2 regions of the Rhizobium cerradonense genome follow, and region 1 is predicted to be linked to the other one. Evidence: riboswitches for the same ligand, from Rfam matches in the RefSeq annotation. Region 1 holds a riboswitch; the other holds the start of a gene.

Region 1 (9,994 bases):
GCATTTACACCTTTATTCCCTCAGAATCCTGCTCCAGGCTCGGCGAGATAGTCTTTCTCAGCCTCTGTCGACACCCGGCCAAGGAAGACATTGCGATGCGGGAAGCGGCCGTAGGCGGCGATGATGGCGCGATGGCGAACCGCATAGTCGATCTGCTCTTCAAGGCCGAGCGAACGGAAAAGTGCCACGGACCGATCCTGTTCGGCCAGGTCTTCGGCATGCTCGAAAGGCAAGTAGAAGAATATCCGTCGTTCCGCCGGCATCCCTCGATCTGCGCCGAGCTGCAAAGCCTCTTTCGCCTCCTGCAAAGCCAAACCATCCGTCGCAAAGGCCAGCGGCGTGCCGCGATAGATGTTGCGGGCGAACTGATCGAGGACGATGACCGCTGCCAGCCGGCTTTCGGGCGTTACGCACCACAGATCCGGCACGCCAGCCGCCAATGCCAGATGCGTGTCGCGAAACCGACGGCGCATCTCTTCGTCAAGAGCAACGGTGGAGCGGAACCAATCCTCGCTCGTGCACTCCTCGAACCAGAAGCTCAGCACTTCCTCTGGCGTACAAACAATCGGATCTGCGGCCATTCGCTCCCTCCCGGCATGCCCGTCGGGAGATAGGTCCACGAGCGGCGGGTGGCAATGGTGAACGCCGCCCGTTGGTCACCTTTTTCGCAGGATCAGAATGAAGGCAATGCCGCCGACCAGACCGGTAACGATGCCGATCGGCATGTCCTCCGGCGCCATGACAAGCCGCGCAGCAATATCGGCCCAGACCAATGTCAGTGCCCCGAAGGCGGCGCTAAGCGGCACGACACGGACGTTGTCGCCGCCGGCGAGAAGCCGGACGAAATGCGGCACCATCAGTCCGACAAAGCCGATCGCGCCCGAAAAAGCGACCATGACGCCCGTCAGCAGCGCCGTGACAACAAACAGCATGAAGCGGAATTGCGAGACGGCAATGCCGAGCGTCGCTGCCGTCTCATCGCCCATGGCAAGCGCGTTGAGCTCCCGTGATTTCAGCATCAGCACGGCAAGGCAGACAAGCAGCACGCCGGCCGGATAGATCAGATGCTGCCACTGCGCCAGCCCCAAACCACCGAGCATCCAGAAGACAACGGTATTGGCCGCCCTGGGGTCGCCGAGAAAAATCAGGAGATTGCCGAGCGCGGTAAAGACAAAGGCGACGGCGACGCCAGACAGCACCAGCCGGTCGGCTGATTGCGAGCGCGTCAGCCGGGTCACCAGCGCTACGGCGGCGATCGCGAGTAGCGCGCCGGCGAAGGAGAATAAGGGTACGGTCAGTAGCCCAAGGATGAGCCCCGTATGCAGCAGTGCCAGGATAGCACCGAAAGCGGCACCTGAGGAAACGCCGAGAAGATGCGGATCCGCCAGCGGATTTCGCGTCAAGGCCTGCAGCACAGCTCCGGTGACCGCAAGCCCGGCCCCCACGAGCAACGCGAGAATGACGCGCGGAAAACGGACGTCCCAAACGATGCTTTCCTGTCCGCCCGACCAGGTGACGGGAAACAAGCTGGCATGCAGCTTGTTGCCGACGATCGACCAGACGGTCGCAAACGGGATCGGTGCCGCACCGAAGGAAACGCCCGCCGTGATCGACATGGCGAGGAGAGCGACCAGGAGAGGGATTAGAATGGGAAGGCCAATACGCATGCGAAAATCCAGGAAGCGATCCGATCCGCTCAGTGATCGACTGGACGGATCGGCATTGTCGTTCGTTACATCGCTTCCGGGTGGAAAGCCTTCGCCAGCGTTGCGATCGCCTCGATATTGCGCGGTCCCGGCGTGGCCTCGACATAGGGAAGTACGACGAAACGGTCGTTCTTCACCGCGTCGATGGTCTTGAAAGCCGGATTGTTCTTCAGAAATGCGATCTTCTGGGCCGCCGTGACTTCGCCGTAGTCAACGATGACGATGACCTCGGGGTTTTTCTCGATCACAGGCTCCCAGGAGACCTCCGTCCAGCTCTTTTCGACATTGTCCATGACGTTGGTGCCGCCGGCCGCTTCGATCATTGCCGTCGGGATGCCATAGCGGCCCGAGGTGAAGGGCTTTTCCTCACCGGAATCATAGACGAAAACACGGGTCGGCTTCTCGGCACGGCTGATCTTCGCCTGGATACCGCCAAGCTGCTTGCGATAATCCGCCACTAGGGCCTCCGCCCTATCCTCGACACGGAAAATCCTGCCGAGATTGAGCAGGTCGACGAACATGTCGTCCATGGTCGGCTTGTTCTTCTGCATGACGAAGATGCAGGATTCGGTGAGCTCATAGACCTTGATGCCGAAGGGCGCCAAAGTCTCCGGCGTCACTTCGCCGCCCACTTTCATGCCGTAGTTCCAGCCGGCGAAATAAAAGTCGGCATTGGCTCCGAGCAACACTTCCTTGGTTGGATATTTCGGCGACAGCTCCGGCATTTCCTTGATGCCGTCCCGCAGCTTCTCATCCAGCGTCTTCCAGCCGGAAACCCCGGTGTAGCCGACCATGCGATCCCTTAGCTTCAGCGCCAGCATCATTTCCGTGAGGTTGACATCGTTGGAAACGGCGCGCTCCGGCGCCTTGTCGAAAGTGACATCGCGATTGCAGCTACGCACGGTGACGGGCTCGGCCAAAGCACCGCCGGCAAAGAACGTGCCGAGCAGCAAGGCGGTAGCGGACAAGGACATGCGGAAAGACATGGATGGCTCCAAATTATCGAAGAGAAAACGTAAAACGATGGGATGTGTCGCCCACGACCTGACGGCTCGCTTCGACACGGAATGCGGATGAGATGCGCTCGGCGGTCAGAACCTCGATTGCCAAGCCATGGCCGCTCAGACGGCCGAAATCGAGCACTGCGACATGCGTGGCGAAATCGGCGGCGAGATTGATGTCGTGCAAGGTCGTGATGATCGTCCGACCAAGGCCTTTCAGCAGCTCCAGTATTTCGAGCTGATGACGGATATCGAGATGGTTGGTTGGCTCGTCGAGGATAATCAGCTCCGGCTCTTGCGCCAGCGCGCGGGCAATCAATACCCGCTGCTTTTCGCCGCCCGAAAGCGACGCGAATTGCCGGAGCGCCAGATCCTTGAGCTCCAGGCGGACAAGTGCTGCCGCGGTCGCCGCATGATCCTCCTCGCTCCAACGCGCCATGCCCTTGCGATGGGGAATGCGGCCCATCATCACCACATCGCGGACGCTAAAGGGAAAATCGCCCGGCGTCTCCTGCAGGACGACGGCGATACGCTGCGCCGCCTCGCGCGGGCCGATCGACCAGAGATCGATGCCGTCGAGACGCACGCAACCCCGTTGCGGCCGGATACCACGATAGAGGCAGCGCAGCAGGGTCGATTTACCCGCCCCGTTCGGGCCGATGATTGCCAGCCGATCGCCGGCTTTGACGGATAGGCTGATGTCTCGGATGATCGGCTTGCCCTTGTGCGGGCCCCAGGTGACGCCGTCAGCTTCCAGTCGCAAGCATTTTTCCAGCATGACCCCGCTCCTACTGCAAGAGCGTTGCTTGGCGTTCGGCCGAAACGATCGCAGCCGGAATGCGCGCCAATGTCTTGCCGCCCAGCATTTTCGGGCGTTCGCCTTCCCGTGTCAGGCCATCGGGCCGATCGCGGTAAAGCTCGGCGAAGGAGACGAGTGCCCCGATATCCGCCTCGCCCGCGATGTCGCCGAAGAGGTAGGTCGCCTTTGCCGTTGCCTGGAAGGCGACGGTGCATGGCCGATCGCAGCCGGCCATGCAAACGCTGCCCTCCAGACTGAAATCGTCGGAAAGTGCCGCGCCAGCCTGGGTAATGGCGGCCTGTAGATGCTTCAGCAGATCAAGACCGGGACGGCATGGCGCACCGACGTGACGGCAATTCGTGCATACGGTGATCCGATGCGTCTGCTCTCTCGCTTTGTCCATGAAAAGCCTCCCGGAGATCTCGCCGGAGGCAAAGTCAAGATAGGGCCTGCGGACGCGAATGCTCCGTCGCCCAACCACTGAATTTCCATCGGAACACCCCGTCCGTTGCGGTTGACGTCATCGATGGCAGGTCTCCTGGCTCGCGGGTCACAGCCCGTTCGCACCTTCCCGGCATGAAGCCAGTGGCATGTCGCGAACGCGCTCTCCGCTTACAGTTGCGGGGGCAGCCACGGTTTTGGCCCCTGATGGGTAATCCGCACCGTGTTCCCTTTTCAGCCGCCCTCCGGATGATTCCGGCGGCAGCACCATCGGTATGGTTCATCTCACAGAAAATCAAAGCGAGCAATGGTAGTGTCATTGAGGTCTGCACTTGTCCCCGAATTCCGGTTCGCGTGAATGGTAAGCGCATTTGTTATGTTATTACGTTACTAATTTCAATCAAAAAATAAGGCATGGCGATGAGGCCGAAGCTCGTATTCATAAGGGCTGTTGAACATGGCAAATGACCTCGCCTCCGAGCTTAGGCGAGCGACAAAAATCCCAATCACACCGCCTTGCACTGCGGATAGAACCGGGCCGCCACGCCTTCGGCGGCCGCATAGGCCTGCGTGACGATCTCGGGCACGAGATCGATGTCCGGCAGGCTGCCGAGCCCCAGCGGGCCGATGGCGAAAAGTCCCTCGATTATGCGGCCATCTGTGGAAAGCGCGCCCGTTGCTTCGACAGCAAGGCCAAGACCGAGTTCATCCGGTGTGGCGAGGCCCGCGTTGATCAGGCTCCGCATCAATGGCGTCTCAAGATGAGGCTCCCGACAGCGGCAATCGATCACCTCGTCGGCATAGATCTGCTCCGCGCCCTGCTGACCGGCCGGCTTCAGCATCAACCCGGTCGGCGTGCGCCGTAGAAATTGCCCGCGTCGCGACAGCGTGTTGCCCTCCGCCAACTCCTGCTTCAGCCGGACATACAGAGCCTCCGGCAGACGGTTTCTATGGCTGTCGTAAAGGGCGCGCAGATGGCGGTTGAATTGCTGCTTCTGTCCGGCCGGCAGCGAGCGCCAGAGGGAGCGCGCATGTTTGCGCAGGCCGTTCATGACGGATTGCCAGCTTTGCCCGCTCGCCTCCGCATTCTCGCAAGCCCGCCGGATAAAACGCACAATCTCGCTGAGACTGCCGGGCATTGCTTCTGCAGGAAAGACCGGATCGGCATTACTGCGGGTGTGGCTCTGCGGCAGAAAGCCGTGTCTCGAAACGATGGTGATCTGCCCATCATAGCCGTTGTCGCGCATCTGCAGCAGCCGGTCCACGACGCGCAGACCGCTACCGAGCAAGACCGTATGCGGGCGCGACACTAGGCGGCGGGCGCGGACCGTCGTCGGCGTCGCCACCGGTTCGCCGCTCTGCGGCTCGTGATCGGCAATGCCGTAACCAGTCGCCAGGACCACGGTGTCGAACGGGGGATAGACGGCGCCGCCGCTCTCCACCAAAAAGCGGTCGCCATGGCTGCGGCGAAGGCCGATCACCGTCTCGCCGCTGACCTGCACCGCAATATCCCGCCGCGAGGACAATGCCTCGGAAAAGCGCTGGTACACATAGTCGCTGAAAATGCTTTTGGGGACGAATATCTGCAAAAAGCCCGGTATGGCCGCCGGCACGGCACTGCGGAACGCGGCATTGCTACAGAGCCAATCGTTGAAATCATCGGGATCGCCAGCGGAAACCGAGAGATCGCGCACACGGCTGTTCAGGATTTCGCTGCTATGGCCGGAAGCCAATGCCTGACCGCCGCTGACGCTGGAATTGGGGTCGAAGAGCTGCAGATGAAAGGGCGTCCGCACCGTGTTCATCAAGGCGATCGCCGTCATCATGCCGGAAAAGCCGCGGCCGATGACAGCGATGCGCGGCATCGCATAGGCCTGCGCCGAGGCATTTGCCCTGGCAGAAAAAAGTCCCTGAACCGTCATATCAACTCCTGGGGCAAGAGGTGGTCGATCATGCTTTTCTAAGGGCACGCTGATACTTTGCCTGTGACCCGCACACAGCTCGCGGCCATCAAACGCTTGGCCGCTAGAGCGCCGCGCGTCGTAAACGCATTGGACGCTCTGGTTCTTGAACAGGGGCATCCCTCTACCTGACGGGATGCTCTGGGCGGGCTCCCATTCAAGCTAGGAAGCCCGTTGCCTTCGTCAACCTGCACACACATCGAGCCATTGACGGCTCGACAAATGTCATTGTCGCTATTGTCTACTTATTTAGTCGTATATGAAAGCGCGAAAATGCGCCGGTAGCAAGCGCTTTCTTGCGACCGCATTTTTCATGGAAGACGACGCTTATGGCATGGCCCCGCACAGGACGTCGTGCAACGGTGGTCTTGCCCGCCTGAATTGCCGATCCTCGACCCCCTTCGTGAACGCGGAAAAGAGTTGGAAGCCCTGCTCCCATCGGCCAAAACCGCTGGCGATATTGATGTGGCCGGCATGGCCGAGATCATGAAGCTCACTATCCCATCGCGCGGCATGATGCCGAAGCTCGACGAAATCCATGTACGGATCATCGCGGCTGCCAACGACAAAGCTCGGAAATGGCAGAGCTTTAGTCGGCATTGTGCCGAAATCGATGGCGCCGGGATGCAGCCTCTCCGTCCGGTCGAGATCACAGGGAGCCACAAGAAAAGCGCCTTTCACATGCCGGGCGGCGGGGCGATCTGCGAGATTTGCGGCAAGCAGGCATCCGAGACTATGCGTGACGAGCCAGGCTTCTTCCACCCGCCCCAACTCTCTCTCCAGCGCCGCCAACCAGTGTTCCAGCACCGGCCTCGACCATGAAGCCTGACGGACGATGGCCGCAGAGGTCTTATCGCGCGCCCAGTGGCGCTGCCAATGCCCCTCGGCGGAGCCGTTTAAACCCGGAAGGATCAGTGTCGCGACCACGGCGCTCTCCTGGATGCGAGCGATGGCTGCATTGAGCCGCCCGCTTACAATTTCTCCATTCGGTGCCTATTATGGCGGATAGCGAAATCTGGATAAGCAAAGAAAATCTATTGTATAGTAGATCTATAGAAATTACGATCATAGCGCTTTCGCACAGCTAAGTCACTGATATGCCATCGTTGATGGGGTTATGAATGGGAACTGTTTCACAGTTGCACGAGCGCACCAGACCGCTCGCACACCGCATTCAAAGCGACGAGGAAGCGCTGGAAATCGCGCGATCGCTGGCCATCCAATTTGCACAGCAGGCAAGCGACCGCGACATCAACCGGGTGTTGCCCTACGAGGAGCTGGAGGCCCTGTCGCAATCCGGCCTGCTCGGTATCACCACGCCGTCCGAATATGACGGCATCGATATTTCCAACTCCGTTCTTGCCGAAATCATCGCCATCCTGGCCGAAGCCGATCCTTCGATCGCCCAGATTCCGCAGAGCCATTTCTACATTCTGGAAGCGCTTCGCGTCGATGGCAGCGAGGAACAGAAGAATTTCTTCTTTACCAGGGCGCTGGCCGGTGACCGCTTCGGCAATGCATTTTCCGAACTCGGCACCGGAACGGCCGGTCAATACAACACGCGATTGACATCGGACGGGTTGGGCTATCGCGTCAACGGCCGCAAATTCTATTCCACCGGCGTACTTTTCGCCGACTGGATCGGTATTTTTGCGCTGAACGCAGACGACGAACTCACCCTGGCACTTGTCCCGCGTGGCGCTGAAGGCATCCAGATCATGGATGATTGGGACGGTTTCGGTCAGCGCACATCCGGCAGCGGCACCACCATTCTGCATAATGTCTACGTTAACGCCGACGCTGTCGTCGCGCATCACAAGGGCTTCGAGCGGGCGACGACCATCGGTTCGGTCGGCCAAATTATCCATGCCGGCATCGATCTCGGCATTGCCCGCGCCGCTTTCACCAAGACCGTGGAGTTTGTGAAAACGCACGCCCGCCCCTGGATGGACAGCGGCGTCGAGCGAGCGGCCGATGATCCGCTGACCATCGCCAGGATCGGCCAGATCGCCATTCGCATCGAGGCAGCCGCAGCCATGCTAGAACGCGCCGGCAGGAAGATCGATGTTGCTCAGATCAATCCAACGGAAGATGATGTGATCGAGGCCACACTTGCTGTGGCTGCCGCGAAAACCCTGACGACGGAAATAGCCATCGAAGCCTCGAATACACTGTTTGAGCTCGCTGGCACCTCTTCGACCCGCATCGGCCTCAATCTCGACCGTCATTGGCGCAACGCCCGCACCCACACGCTGCACGACCCGGTTCGCTGGAAATATCACATCGTCGGCAACTATCATCTCAACGGCGTAACACCGCCGAAGAACTGGACGCTCTGACGAATTTTGTATCGGAAGGTGGAGAGAGACCGTGACTGCAAATCGCCGTGCCAGTTTGGAAGAGATACGGGCCTTTCACGCGAAAATGATGGCTGCCGCCAGCAATTCCCATGATGAAAGGCTTGAGCGGATTTTCGAGCTTGTACCGCGCGAAGCGTTCCTGGGTCCTGGGCCTTGGCAGATAAAGGTCAATCGGCGCTACATTGAAACGCCCGGCGCCGATCCCTCCATTCTTTATCAGAATGCGCTCGTCGCTTTGGACAGAACCAAAGGCATCAATAATGGGGAGCCGTTCCTGCATGCGGCCTGGATCGGGGTTGCCGCCCCGAAGTCCGGCGACACCGTAATCCATATTGGCGCGGGGACGGGGTACTATACGGCGCTCCTGTCGATGCTGGTGCTGCCAAATGGCCATGTTCATGCGTTCGAAATCGAAAAGGACTTGGCCAACCGTGCACGCGCAAATCTGGAGCCATTCGAGGGAATTTCCCTCGTCCACGGCGATGCGACCACTCTGGCGCTGCCGAATGCCGATCTCATCTACGTAAATGCCGGCGTAGTCGCCCCACCGGCATCATGGCTTAAAGCATTGCGGCCCGGAGGCCGGATCATCTTTCCGTGGCAAGCCAACAAGAAGGCAGGGCTTGCTGTCCTGATCACCCGCACGGAAACTGGCTACGCAGCACGGCCTTTGATGCCATCGTGGTTCATTCCCTGCGTCGGCGCCTCGGATGTGGACCAATGCAGCAAGTCTCCGAGCCGTGACGACGCTTGGTCGATCCGGAAGGTTTGGCTGACCGAGGATCGCGCGCCCGATGAATCCGCCGCCGCGATCTACAGGGATCTTTGGTTCTCAAAAGCCACTGACGGCGAACACTAAGCTTGTTCGGGAACTCAATGGGTCAGCCGATATTCGAAGCGCGATAATCTTCCTGCTCTTCGATTTCGATTCCAGGCCCGCCGCCGGCGACGAACTGTTCGAGCGTCATATTGTCGAGAATCGCCGCGATCGCGTCGCGGACTTCCGTCATGGAACGGCGCACATGACAGCGCTCCGGATCGGCGCAATCGTCGCAGGCTTCATAGGCCGTGCGGCTGGCGCAGCGGATCGGCGCGAGCGGACCGTCGAGCGTGCGGATGACATGGCCGATGCGGATATCGGAGGCAGGGCGCGATAGCGAATAGCCGCCGCCTGGCCCCTTCTTCGAGCGCAGCACGCCGGCATTGCGCAGTTCCAACAGGATGGTGTCTAGGAATTTCTTCGGGATATTATTGCGGGACGCGATGTCGTTGATAAACGCAGTTTCGCCCGGCCCGAGGCGTGCCAGGTCCACCAGCGCCTTCAACCCGTATTTTCCTTTTTTCGTGAGCATCGCTATCCACTTACTGCAAAGTCGATTGTTGTAAGCCCGGCACGATTCGATCGAGACTCAACCGGCTTGTCCTGTTCGTCATTGACCTCGGAATTAACGCTGCCGCCCCGTGCGAACAAGATAATAACTCACAAATTGTATAGTTTATATGAGTAAATTTGGGCAAATGTATCGCTCAAGCAACGTTTTTGCACTTTTTTCTACCTTTACGCGGCGCTGCTATCGACTTTTGGCTTGTTATGCTTGCGCTGGGTGTGGTCGGGGGCATTTTGGGCAATCGCCGACGCCACCTGTTCGGCGACGAAAACGGCATGCTCGACCACTTCGGGCAGGCCCATAAGTTCGCCGAAAGTGCCCCGCGCCAAAGGTCCGGA
Region 2 (9,994 bases), on a different contig from region 1:
GCGACCCAGTTCATGTCGCTCGATGACGCGCAGATCTTCGTCGGTCACATCAAGGTGAGAACCGGCCGCTATCCCATTCTCTATACCAATCACAACACCGCCCGGTATATTGCCGATCATCGCGAGGACTATCCGATCCTGTCGCGGCTGCCGCTGTGGTATGCGCGCTACAAGCCGGATGTAAAAGGCACCTTCCCGCTCGGCAATTGGGACAATTATGCGCTCTGGCAATTCTCCTCATCCGACAATTGCTCGGAGAAGGCCTGTCCTTACCGCGTGCCGGGGACGCTTACCGATATCGATGTCAATGTCGTGGCGATGACGAAGGTGCAGCTCGCCAAGATCTGGCCGCAGGGCGATCTGCTGCCCGCAAAGCCGGAACCTGCACCCATGATCATTGCCAAGGGACCAAGCTGTACCGCGCCGTTGCAGACGCTCGTCTCGCTGATGGTCGACCCAATCGTCACCGCCGCAACGCAGCCGAAGACGGTCGAGATCAACGAGTTGAATTATCAGGATTTCTAGCGCATCCGCTATCGGGCGGGAGCCGCCCGATAGCGGATAAGTAGTCTCGATTCAAAAGGCTTAGGCTTCTATCTGCACATCCGTTTTAGGCCGCGAACAGCAGGCCAGAATGTAGCCTTCGTCGATTTCGTCGTCGAGGATGCCGCCATTATGGTTCATCTCGACCTCGCCCGACAGTTTCATCACCCTGCAGGTGCCGCAGAGACCGGATTCGCAGGCAGCACCGATGCGTACGCCGGCGCCGCGCGCGGCCTGCAGGATCGTCTGGCCTGGGGCGCAGGCGACATCCCTGCCGGCCATGGTGAAGCGGATCGAGGTCGCCGCGTCCATCGACGCGTCATCGCTGACTTCGGCCAGCGGCGTTGCCGCCTGCGCCGGCTGGAAGCTTTCCTGATGGTAGCGCGCCATGTCGAAGCCGTGGGCTTCCAGCATGGAGCGGACGGCATCCATGAAGACTTCAGGGCCGCAGCAGAAGATGGTGCGTTCCATGAAATCTGGCGCGAGCAGTCCGATCTTTGCCTTGTCGATGCGGCCCTTCAGCCCCGACCAGAGATCGGTGCGGCCGCAGCCTTCGACGATGAAGCCGAGATCGAGGTTCGGCATGAAGCGGGCGAGATATTCCAGCTCCGAGCGGAAGATGATGTCGGCGGGGCTGCGCGAGCAATTGACGAAGGTGATGTCCGACAAGGGCCCTGTGTCGGCCATGTAGCGCGTCATCGCCATCATCGGCGTGATGCCGGAGCCGGCCGAAACGAAGAGATATTTTTCGCCGGGATGACGGATGTGGCTGAAATCGCCGAGCGGGCCGAAAGCCTTGATGCGCATACCGGGCTTCAGGTTCTCGAACATCCAGCGCGTGCCGATGCTGTCCTTCTGCGCCTTCACCGTGACGGCCACGGAAAAGGGCCGCGACGGTGTCGAGGAAAGCGTGTAGGTGCGCATGACCGGCTCGGGCGCCGTCGGCAGTTCCAGGGTTACGAACTGGCCCGGCAGATAGCGGAACCAATTATCCTTGTCGGAGCGGAATGTGAAGGTCATCACATCGGGCGCTTCCGGCGTTGCCGACAGGCATTCGAGCAGATGCTGCCTGTCGCTCCATGGCTGCATCTGATCCAGGTGCTGATGACGGAGAGAGATGGTCATGTTCATACTCAGGCAACCGCCGACAGCTTGGCCTGATCGCCCTGCAGCCGGTTGATCATGAAATTCGAGTACCACTCGACGAACTGCATGACGCCGCCCTCGTGGAGTTCCGAATAGGGGCCGGGCTCATAGGCCGGCGAGCGTATACCGAAGGCATTTTCCTCGACGATGCGACGGTCCTGATCGTTGGTTTCCGTCCAGACATGGGTCAGTTCCTCGAGGTCATAGTCGACGCCCTCTACCGCATCCTTATGCACCAGCCATTTGGTGGTGACCGCGGTTTCCTCGGCGCTGATCGGCAGCACGCGGAAGGAAATGGCGTGGTCGCCGAGAAGATGGTTCCACGTTGTCGGGTAATGGAACAGGATCATCGCACCGATATTGTTGATGGTGACGTCAGGCGATAGCGGCCGCTTGACGGCGCGCCTGCCGGACATGGTGTAGCTTTCAGCCCCTTCGATCAGCGGCATGCGGGCGGCGCGGAACTGACCATCGGGTGCGATCTTGAATTGGCTCGGCAAGCCGGCGGCTTCGCAGCGCTGCCAGTGCTCAGTGATGAGGGGATCGTTCATCGCACCTTGTACACCCGTGATGGTCGGCGCTTCCGGGTAGGTACGGCAGAGCTCCGGATGATTGGCGGCGCAGTGATAGCACTCGCGATTGTTCTCCCATACCAGCTTCCAATTGCCCTTTTCGATAATGGTGCTCTGGAAGGCGACCTTCGTCTCGCCGATGCGATGCGGCGCCATGTAAGGCTCGATCGCGGCGCGGACCGGGGAGAAATCCGGGGCGTTTTTCGCCAGACAGATGAAGATGTAGCCGCCGACGCTCTCGCAGTGAACCGGCTTCAGGGAGAACTGGCTCTTGTCGAAATCCTCCGCCATCTGCCGGGCGAAGAGCAGCGAACCGTCGAGTTCGTAGGTCCACTGATGGTAAGGGCAGACAAGCTTGGCCGAAGAACCGCGCTCGGATGCGCAGACACGCGAGCCGCGGTGGCGACAACTATTGTGGAAGGCGCGGATGACCTGATCCCGGCCGCGGACGATAACGACGGGATAATCGCCGACCTGGACCGTGAAATAATTGCCGGCCCGCGGCACTTCGCAATCATGGCCGATGAACAGCCAGTCGCGATAGTAGATCATCTCCATGTCGAGCTTGAAATAATCGGGGTCGGTGTAGAAGGCCTGCTCCAGGCTGAAACCCTGGCGGCGGTTCTTCAATTGTCGCAAAACGTCGGTGCCGATATCCATGTGCCTATCCTCGTGCAATACCAGGCAGTAGGCAGAGGACATGCACCGGCCGGCCTTAAACAGCCCAACGCATTACCCCCCGACTGCCCGCCGCGGTCAGTGAAATCTGTCGTCCCCAAGGCTGGTTTCCGGGCTCTGGAGCGGTCCTCAAGAGGACCCCATGGCGCCTTCCCAGGTTGTTCTCGACCCAGTGGCTTTATCTGCCATGCCTCACTCCACCACCGTTGCGGGGGCAGCGCCGGATTTTGACCGGCTTCCCAATTCTCCGCCTCCCTAATAGACGGCACCTTGAGATTGAGGTCATCATAGCTCCCGCCTCACGCGTCGCTCTGCTGCAATGCGACATCGGCTTCGAAATTGGCGACAGGTGAGATGAAGCTTGGAAATGACGCGAATTTTGTCGCGATAATACGAACCAATTCAAACTATTAGCTCGGTCCCGGCAAGACGATCGTCCGTGTGAACCATTCTGCGCTCCATGACGCTTTATCTTGATTGCGACAGAGCGATGGGCGATGAATTTTAGGGACGATCTTGTCCGGCGGAGAGCGCCTTCAATGCCGCCATGGCACGCTCGGCATCGGCGATCGGCACGAAGATATGGTCATGATAATAGGCCGCAACGACATTGGCGCTGATGCCCTCGCTTCCGAGTGCCATAGCAAAGGCCGCCGTCAAGCCCACGGCCTCCAGCGAGGAATGGACGTCTAGGCTAATCATTCGCATGGCGGGTTCAGCCGGAAGCCCCGCCTGCCGGGCGGCCTCGATCGGAAGGATCAGCGTCATTCCCTCTTTTTCGTGGAACATTCCGATCGGCTTCAAATGGATATAGTCTGTCAGCATTGAAGGCGGCACGCAGCAAAAGACGAATTCGCCTTCAATGAGATTTGGCTTCATGCTCGCAATCAGCAGTTTGAGTTCGGTGATACCCGGCATGGCTCTGATCCTTCCAAACATCCCAGCGTGGCGCGCTTAAGCCCGGCTCAAGCTAGGCGATCTATTAACTGCTATCCATACCCATACCGAGAGTGCCGCCATGGCCAAGCTCAGATATTTCGACGCCAAGAAGCCCGCCGAACCGGAACCGGAATTGCCGGCGGCCTCCCATAGCGAATTCCTGCGCACCGGCCGCATCACCCGCGACAGGGCGCATTGGCTGGCCGAAGAGCGGCGCTATCTCAGCTATGAGGAAGTGGCCGAGCGCACGGCGAATAAGCTGCGGAATGCTGGCGAAAAGACCCACGATCGGCTGAACAGCTTTCACCAATCGATTCGTTTTCCGAAGCTGATCTTCCATCACACGCTGAAGGACACGCCGCATCTCGGTTATTGCCATGTCACTGCGGCGCGAACGCAATTTGCGCAGTATGAAGAGGTGAGCTGGGCCTTCTACATCGCCAACTTCTTTGCCCGCATCGGGCAGAACGACAATTTCTTCGAAAATATCAGCCTGAAATATTCGCGGATGTATTTTGCCGTCGCCGTCTTGCCGGATCAGGAATCGCCGGAAAAGAAACTGACGATCAACCGCGAGGTCCGAGGCAACGGCGTACTCTTCCACACACACGATCCGCAGATCGCCATCCGCAACGTGTTGCTGCTTGGCGCGCGCAACGAACAGCTCCGCGACATCATTCGCCAGCTTTGATCATTGATCCCCAAACTTGAAAAGCATAAGAACGGCCTGAACTACAACGGTCAGGCCATGGCGCGACACATAGACATTCTCCAGGATCCCGAAACGGCTATAGCTGCGGCGTCGGAAACGCTTGCCGAGGGGCTGCCGATCGGGTTGCCGACCGAGACGGTCTATGGGCTTGCCGCCGATGCCACCAATCCCGCTGCTATCACCCGCATCTATGAGACCAAGGGGCGGCCCCGCTTCAATCCGCTGATCTGCCACATGAGCGATCTCGCCATGGCGGAACGCCATGCGATCTTCGACCCGATCTCGCGGAAGCTGGCCGAAGCCTTCTGGCCCGGTCCGTTGACCCTTGTGCTGCCGCTGCGGCCGGAAAGCGATATCCATCCGCTGGCGACCGCGGGGCTTGATACGATCGGCATCCGTGTGCCGCAGGGTTTTGCTGGCGAGCTGATCCGCGCCTTCGGCCGGCCGCTCGCCGCCCCCAGCGCCAATACGTCCGGCAAGATCAGCGCCACCAGCGCCGATCATGTTCATGACGATCTCGGCGAACGGATTACACTCATCCTCGATGCCGGCGCTTCGGTTGTCGGCGTTGAATCGACGATCGTCAAGGTTGAGGACGGGGAGATGCGCCTGCTGAGGCCGGGGGGCCTCGCGGCTGAGGAGATCGAGCGGATCGCAGGTCAGCCGCTCAAGCGCAAGAACGGCGCCTCGCCGGCCATTGAAGCGCCAGGCATGCTTGCCTCGCACTATGCGCCAGGTGCTGCGGTGCGGCTCGATGCGACTGCTGTTTTACCGGGCGAGGCGTTGATCCGTTTTGGGCGACCGGACATTGCCGGTGCGGAGAACGCGGCCATGGTGCTCGATCTCAGCCCATCCGGCGATCTTGCGGAAGCCGCCGCCAATCTGTTCGATTTCATGAAACGCGCCGATGGCAGCGGCGCGGCAATGATCGCCTTTTCCAGCATTCCCGACGAAGGCCTCGGCGAAGCCATCAACGACCGCCTGCGCCGCGCGGCCGCGCCCAGAGAGTAAATCCGGTCAAAGACACATCGGCAAAGGACACGCCATGAGCAGCTCCGCCCCCTCCTCCGCCCTTCTGGATCGCTTTGCCGCGATCGTCGGCGAAAAGCATGCCGTGCAGGACCCTGCGGAGATCGCACCGCATCTTATCGAAAATCGCGGGCTCTATCGCGGCGCATCGCCCCTGCTCCTGAAGCCGGGCTCGGTAGAAGAGGTTTCGGCAATCCTGAAGCTCGCCAGCGAGACCGGCACGGCCATCGTGCCGCAGACCGGTAATACCGGCCTTGTCGGTGGCCAGACACCACGCGAGGGCGGCTCTGACATCATCCTCTCATTGGAGCGCATGAACCGCATCCGCGACATCGATCCGGTCGGCAATACCATGATCGTCGATGGTGGTTGCATCCTGGCTGATGTGCAGAAAGCGGCGGAAGAGCATGGCCGCATGTTTCCGCTGTCGCTCGGCTCCGAGGGCTCCTGCCGCATCGCCGGCAATCTCTCCACCAATGCCGGCGGCACGGCCGTTCTTGCCTACGGCAATATGCGCCAGCTCTGCCTCGGCCTTGAAGTGGTGCTGCCGACCGGCGAAATCTGGAACGGTCTTCGGCGGCTGAAGAAGGACAATACCGGTTACGACCTGCGCGACCTCTTCATCGGCGCCGAGGGAACGCTCGGCGTTATCACCGGCGCGGTGCTGAAGCTTTTCCCGCAACCGCTTGGCCATCAGGTGGCTTTTGCCGGTATCCAATCGACCGAAGACGCACTGACACTGTTCAAGAATGCGGCCAGCCTCTGCGGCCCGGCGCTGACCGGCTTCGAGCTGATGCCGCGCATCGGCGTCGAGTTCACCGCTCGCCATATTCCGGGCGTGCGCGATCCGCTGGAAACAGTGCATCCCTGGTATGTGCTGATCGATATCTCCACATCGGATTCGGCCGAGACCGCCGAGAGGATGATGACGACGCTGCTGGAGCAAGGTTACGAGGCCGGCCTGATTCAGGATGCGACCATCGCCAATTCCGAGGCGCAGCGAAAGGCGCTGTGGCACATGCGCGAGAGCATGTCGGACGCGCAGAAGCCGGAGGGCGGCTCGATCAAACACGACGTCTCCGTGCCGGTCGCGCAGATCCCGAAATTCATGCACGAGGCGGAGAAGGCAGTGATGGCCGCCATGCCCGGCGCCCGCATCTGCGCTTTCGGCCATATGGGCGACGGCAATATCCACTACAACATCTCGCAGCCCGTGGGAGCGGACAAGGCGGAGTTCATCGGCCGCTGGCGCGAAATGAACAAGATCGTGCACGGGCTGGTGCTGCAACATGGCGGCTCGATCTCCGCCGAACACGGCATCGGGCAATTGAAGCGCGACGAACTGGCTTCGATCCGCCCTGAAATCGAGATGGATCTGATGCGCCGGATTAAGACGGCGTTCGACCCGGCAGGGATCATGAATCCGGGAAAAGTCCTCAAGATCTGAGAGCCGGTTGGCTGCCTTAAACGGGTAGCAACACGCTATGGAAGGGTTCGGCATGGGCGACAAACGCGTATATGTGACGTCAGTCAGCAGCAGCGGCGTGCATAGTTTCAGCAAGCAGAACAAGGATCACATTCAACTGCTGACGGGGCTCGGCGTGGAAGGCGACGCGCATATGGGGGTGACGGTAAAGCATCGCTCGCGCGTCGCGGTCGATCCGACGCAACCCAATCTGCGTCAAGTGCATATTATCCACGAGGAGCTGTTCGACGAACTCACAGAAAAGGGATTCTCTGTTGCTCCGGGCGACATGGGCGAGAATATAGCGACCCGAGGGATCGACCTACTTTCCCTGCCTCAAGGGGCGCGCCTGCATATCGGCGAGGAAGCGATCGTGGAAGTGACTGGGCTTCGCAACCCGTGCAAGCAAATCGACGATTTCCAGAAGGGCCTGCTGCATGCGGTGCTCGATAAAGATGCCGATGGAGGTCTGATCCGCAAGGCTGGCATCATGGGTATCGTCTCGCAGGGTGGCCGCGTGCAACCCGATGACGCCATCCGCGTCGAGCTGCCGCCGCTGCCGCATATCAAGCTCGAGCGCGTCTGATAAAAAAGAAGCGGCCTTCCGTTGGAAAGCCGCCTCGTTATGCCGCTCTCATGTCGCGCTAGCCTTGCAGCCTGCTTGATCAATCGAAATCGTCTTGGCCCGAATTGCCGCCGCCATTGCGGTTGCCCGAGATGATCTCACGCTTGCCGACATGGTTGGCGGGGCCGACCAGACCGTCCTTTTCCATGCGCTCGACGAGCGAGGCAGCGCGGTTATAGCCGATGCCGAGGCGGCGCTGGATGTAGGAGGTCGAGCACTTCTTGTCGCGCATGACCACCTTGATCGCCTGTTCGTAGAGATCGTCGCCGTCTTCCGAGGCGATGGCGCCCTTGTCGAAGACAGCCGTGTCTTCTTCCTCGTCGTCTTCTTCCTCGTCGGCGGTGACCGTATCGAGATATTCCGGCCGCCCTTGAGTCTTCAGATGTGCGACGACCTTTTCGACCTCTTCATCCGAAACGAAGGGACCATGGACGCGCGAGATGCGCCCGCCGCCGGCCATATGCAGCATGTCGCCCTGGCCGAGGAGCTGCTCAGCGCCCTGCTCGCCGAGGATGGTGCGGCTGTCGATCTTCGAGGTCACCTGGAAGGAGATGCGGGTCGGGAAGTTTGCCTTGATCGTACCGGTGATGACATCGACCGAGGGACGTTGCGTCGCCATGATTAGGTGGATGCCTGCGGCGCGCGCCATCTGCGCCAGACGCTGGATCGCGCCTTCGATTTCCTTGCCGGCAACCATCATCAGGTCGGCCATTTCGTCGACGATGACGACGATATAGGGCATCGGCGTCAGGTCCATTTCCTGCTGTTCTTCGATCGGGGCACCCGTGCCCTTGTCGAAGCCGGTCTGGACCATGACATGGATCGTCTCGCCCTTTTCACGGGCGGAAGCGACGCGGCTGTTATAGCCGTCGATATTGCGCACGCCGAGGCGCGACATCTTGCGATAGCGATCCTCCATCTCGCGCACAGCCCATTTCAGCGCCATGACGGCCTTCTTGGGATCGGTAACGACCGGGGTCAGCAGATGCGGGATGCCGTCATAGACGGAGAGTTCGAGCATCTTCGGATCGACCATGATCAGGCGGCATTGCTCCGGCGTCATACGATAGAGCAGCGACAGGATCATCGTGTTGATGGCGACCGACTTGCCCGAACCGGTGGTGCCGGCGACGAGCAGATGCGGCATCTTGGCGAGTTCGGCAATGACAGGCTCGCCGCCGATCGTCTTGCCGAGGCCAAGCGCCAGCTTGTAGCCACTCCTCTCGAAATCCGCGGACTCAATCATTTCGCGGAAATAGACGGTCTCCCGGGTGACGTTCGGCAGTTCGATGCCGATGACATTGCGACCGGGAACGACGGCGACGCGGGCTGACAGAGCCGACATCGAGCGAGCGATATCGTCGGCGAGATTGATGACGCGCGAGGATTTGACGCCGGGGGCCGGCTCGAATTCATAGAGCGTTACCACAGGACCTGGACGGACATGGATGATCTCGCCCTTGACGCCGAAGTCTTCGAGCACGCTTTCTAGAAGGCCGGCATTCTGCTCCAGCGTTTCCTGCGTCATGATCACGCCGGTCCGGGCGGCAGGCTCCTGCAGCAGTTCGCGGGGCGGGAGCTCATATTCACCCTCACCGCTGCGGGCGATCGGCCGCCATTCCGGAAGAGCCAAGGCATTAGCCCTGCGCGGTGTAATCTGCGACGGCGGCGGATCGATCAGACGCTGTTTGGCAGCTTCGACGGCGGGAATGACCGGCTTTGCTTCAACCATGGGAGCGGCCGCAGCCGGCGCCGGCGTGCGAACCGGTATCGGCGCGACGACCATGACCGGAGCCGGAGAAGGCAGGCTCGGAGCCGCAGCCGGCTGAACCTCGACAATGGCCTCTGCCTCACCGGCAAATACTGCGGTGACGAAGGCGGGCGGGATGAACGCGACAGGTTCCGTCACCTTTGCGTCCGCTTCGACCGGCGCTGCGGCCTCGATCGAGGCCGGCACAAAGGGCGCCAGTACCGCAGCTTCGAGCGCGGCAAGCTCGTCCATCACGAATGCGCCGACCGGGGCCGGCTCCATAGCCGGAGCAGGTGCGGCGGAGGCAACGGCCGTTAAAATTTCGGTCTGTAGCGGTGAGTCTACGGCAGGCGACGGGCGGCGGCATTCGACGACGCGGAATTTCGCGACGATCGATTCGACCTCAGATTGGATCTCAGGAACGAGCATCGGCTGGACCGGCTTGCCCTTGATGGCGGAGAGGAATTCACCATCGAAGGGCATGGCGTCCCAGAAGGCGAAATCCGAGAGATGGGCAAGCCGCGATTCGACCACA

What was found. Region 1 has a riboswitch for cobalamin ahead of PH547_RS03195 (DUF1636 family protein). Riboswitches for the same ligand answer to the same signal wherever they lie in the genome.
Region 2: another riboswitch for cobalamin. It lies ahead of PH547_RS07660 (aromatic ring-hydroxylating oxygenase subunit alpha); the one in region 1 lies ahead of PH547_RS03195 (DUF1636 family protein).

The regions. Positions count from the first base shown of each region.
Region 1 covers NZ_JAQJCK010000001.1:652,014-662,007, forward strand. The annotation lists gene PH547_RS03175 (DUF924 family protein) at 21-581, opposite strand; gene PH547_RS03180 (FecCD family ABC transporter permease) at 657-1,667, opposite strand; gene PH547_RS03185 (ABC transporter substrate-binding protein) at 1,733-2,692, opposite strand; gene PH547_RS03190 (ABC transporter ATP-binding protein) at 2,706-3,485, opposite strand; gene PH547_RS03195 (DUF1636 family protein) at 3,496-3,909, opposite strand; cobalamin riboswitch at 4,018-4,234, opposite strand; gene PH547_RS03200 (FAD/NAD(P)-binding protein) at 4,454-5,869, opposite strand; gene PH547_RS03205 (RBBP9/YdeN family alpha/beta hydrolase) at 6,236-6,835, opposite strand; gene PH547_RS03210 (SfnB family sulfur acquisition oxidoreductase) at 7,030-8,247, shown strand; gene PH547_RS03215 (protein-L-isoaspartate O-methyltransferase family protein) at 8,279-9,127, shown strand; gene PH547_RS03220 (RrF2 family transcriptional regulator) at 9,150-9,620, opposite strand; gene PH547_RS03225 (FAD/NAD(P)-binding protein) at 9,827-9,994, opposite strand, start outside.
Region 2 covers NZ_JAQJCK010000003.1:20,382-30,375, reverse strand. The annotation lists gene PH547_RS07670 (glycoside hydrolase family 25 protein) at 1-525, shown strand, start outside; gene PH547_RS07665 (FAD-binding oxidoreductase) at 586-1,674, opposite strand; gene PH547_RS07660 (aromatic ring-hydroxylating oxygenase subunit alpha) at 1,677-2,921, opposite strand; cobalamin riboswitch at 3,024-3,227, opposite strand; gene PH547_RS07655 (ACT domain-containing protein) at 3,444-3,857, opposite strand; gene PH547_RS07650 (DUF6656 family protein) at 3,958-4,569, shown strand; gene PH547_RS07645 (L-threonylcarbamoyladenylate synthase) at 4,627-5,601, shown strand; gene PH547_RS07640 (FAD-binding oxidoreductase) at 5,636-7,066, shown strand; gene PH547_RS07635 (MOSC domain-containing protein) at 7,119-7,670, shown strand; gene PH547_RS07630 (DNA translocase FtsK) at 7,750-9,994, opposite strand, start outside.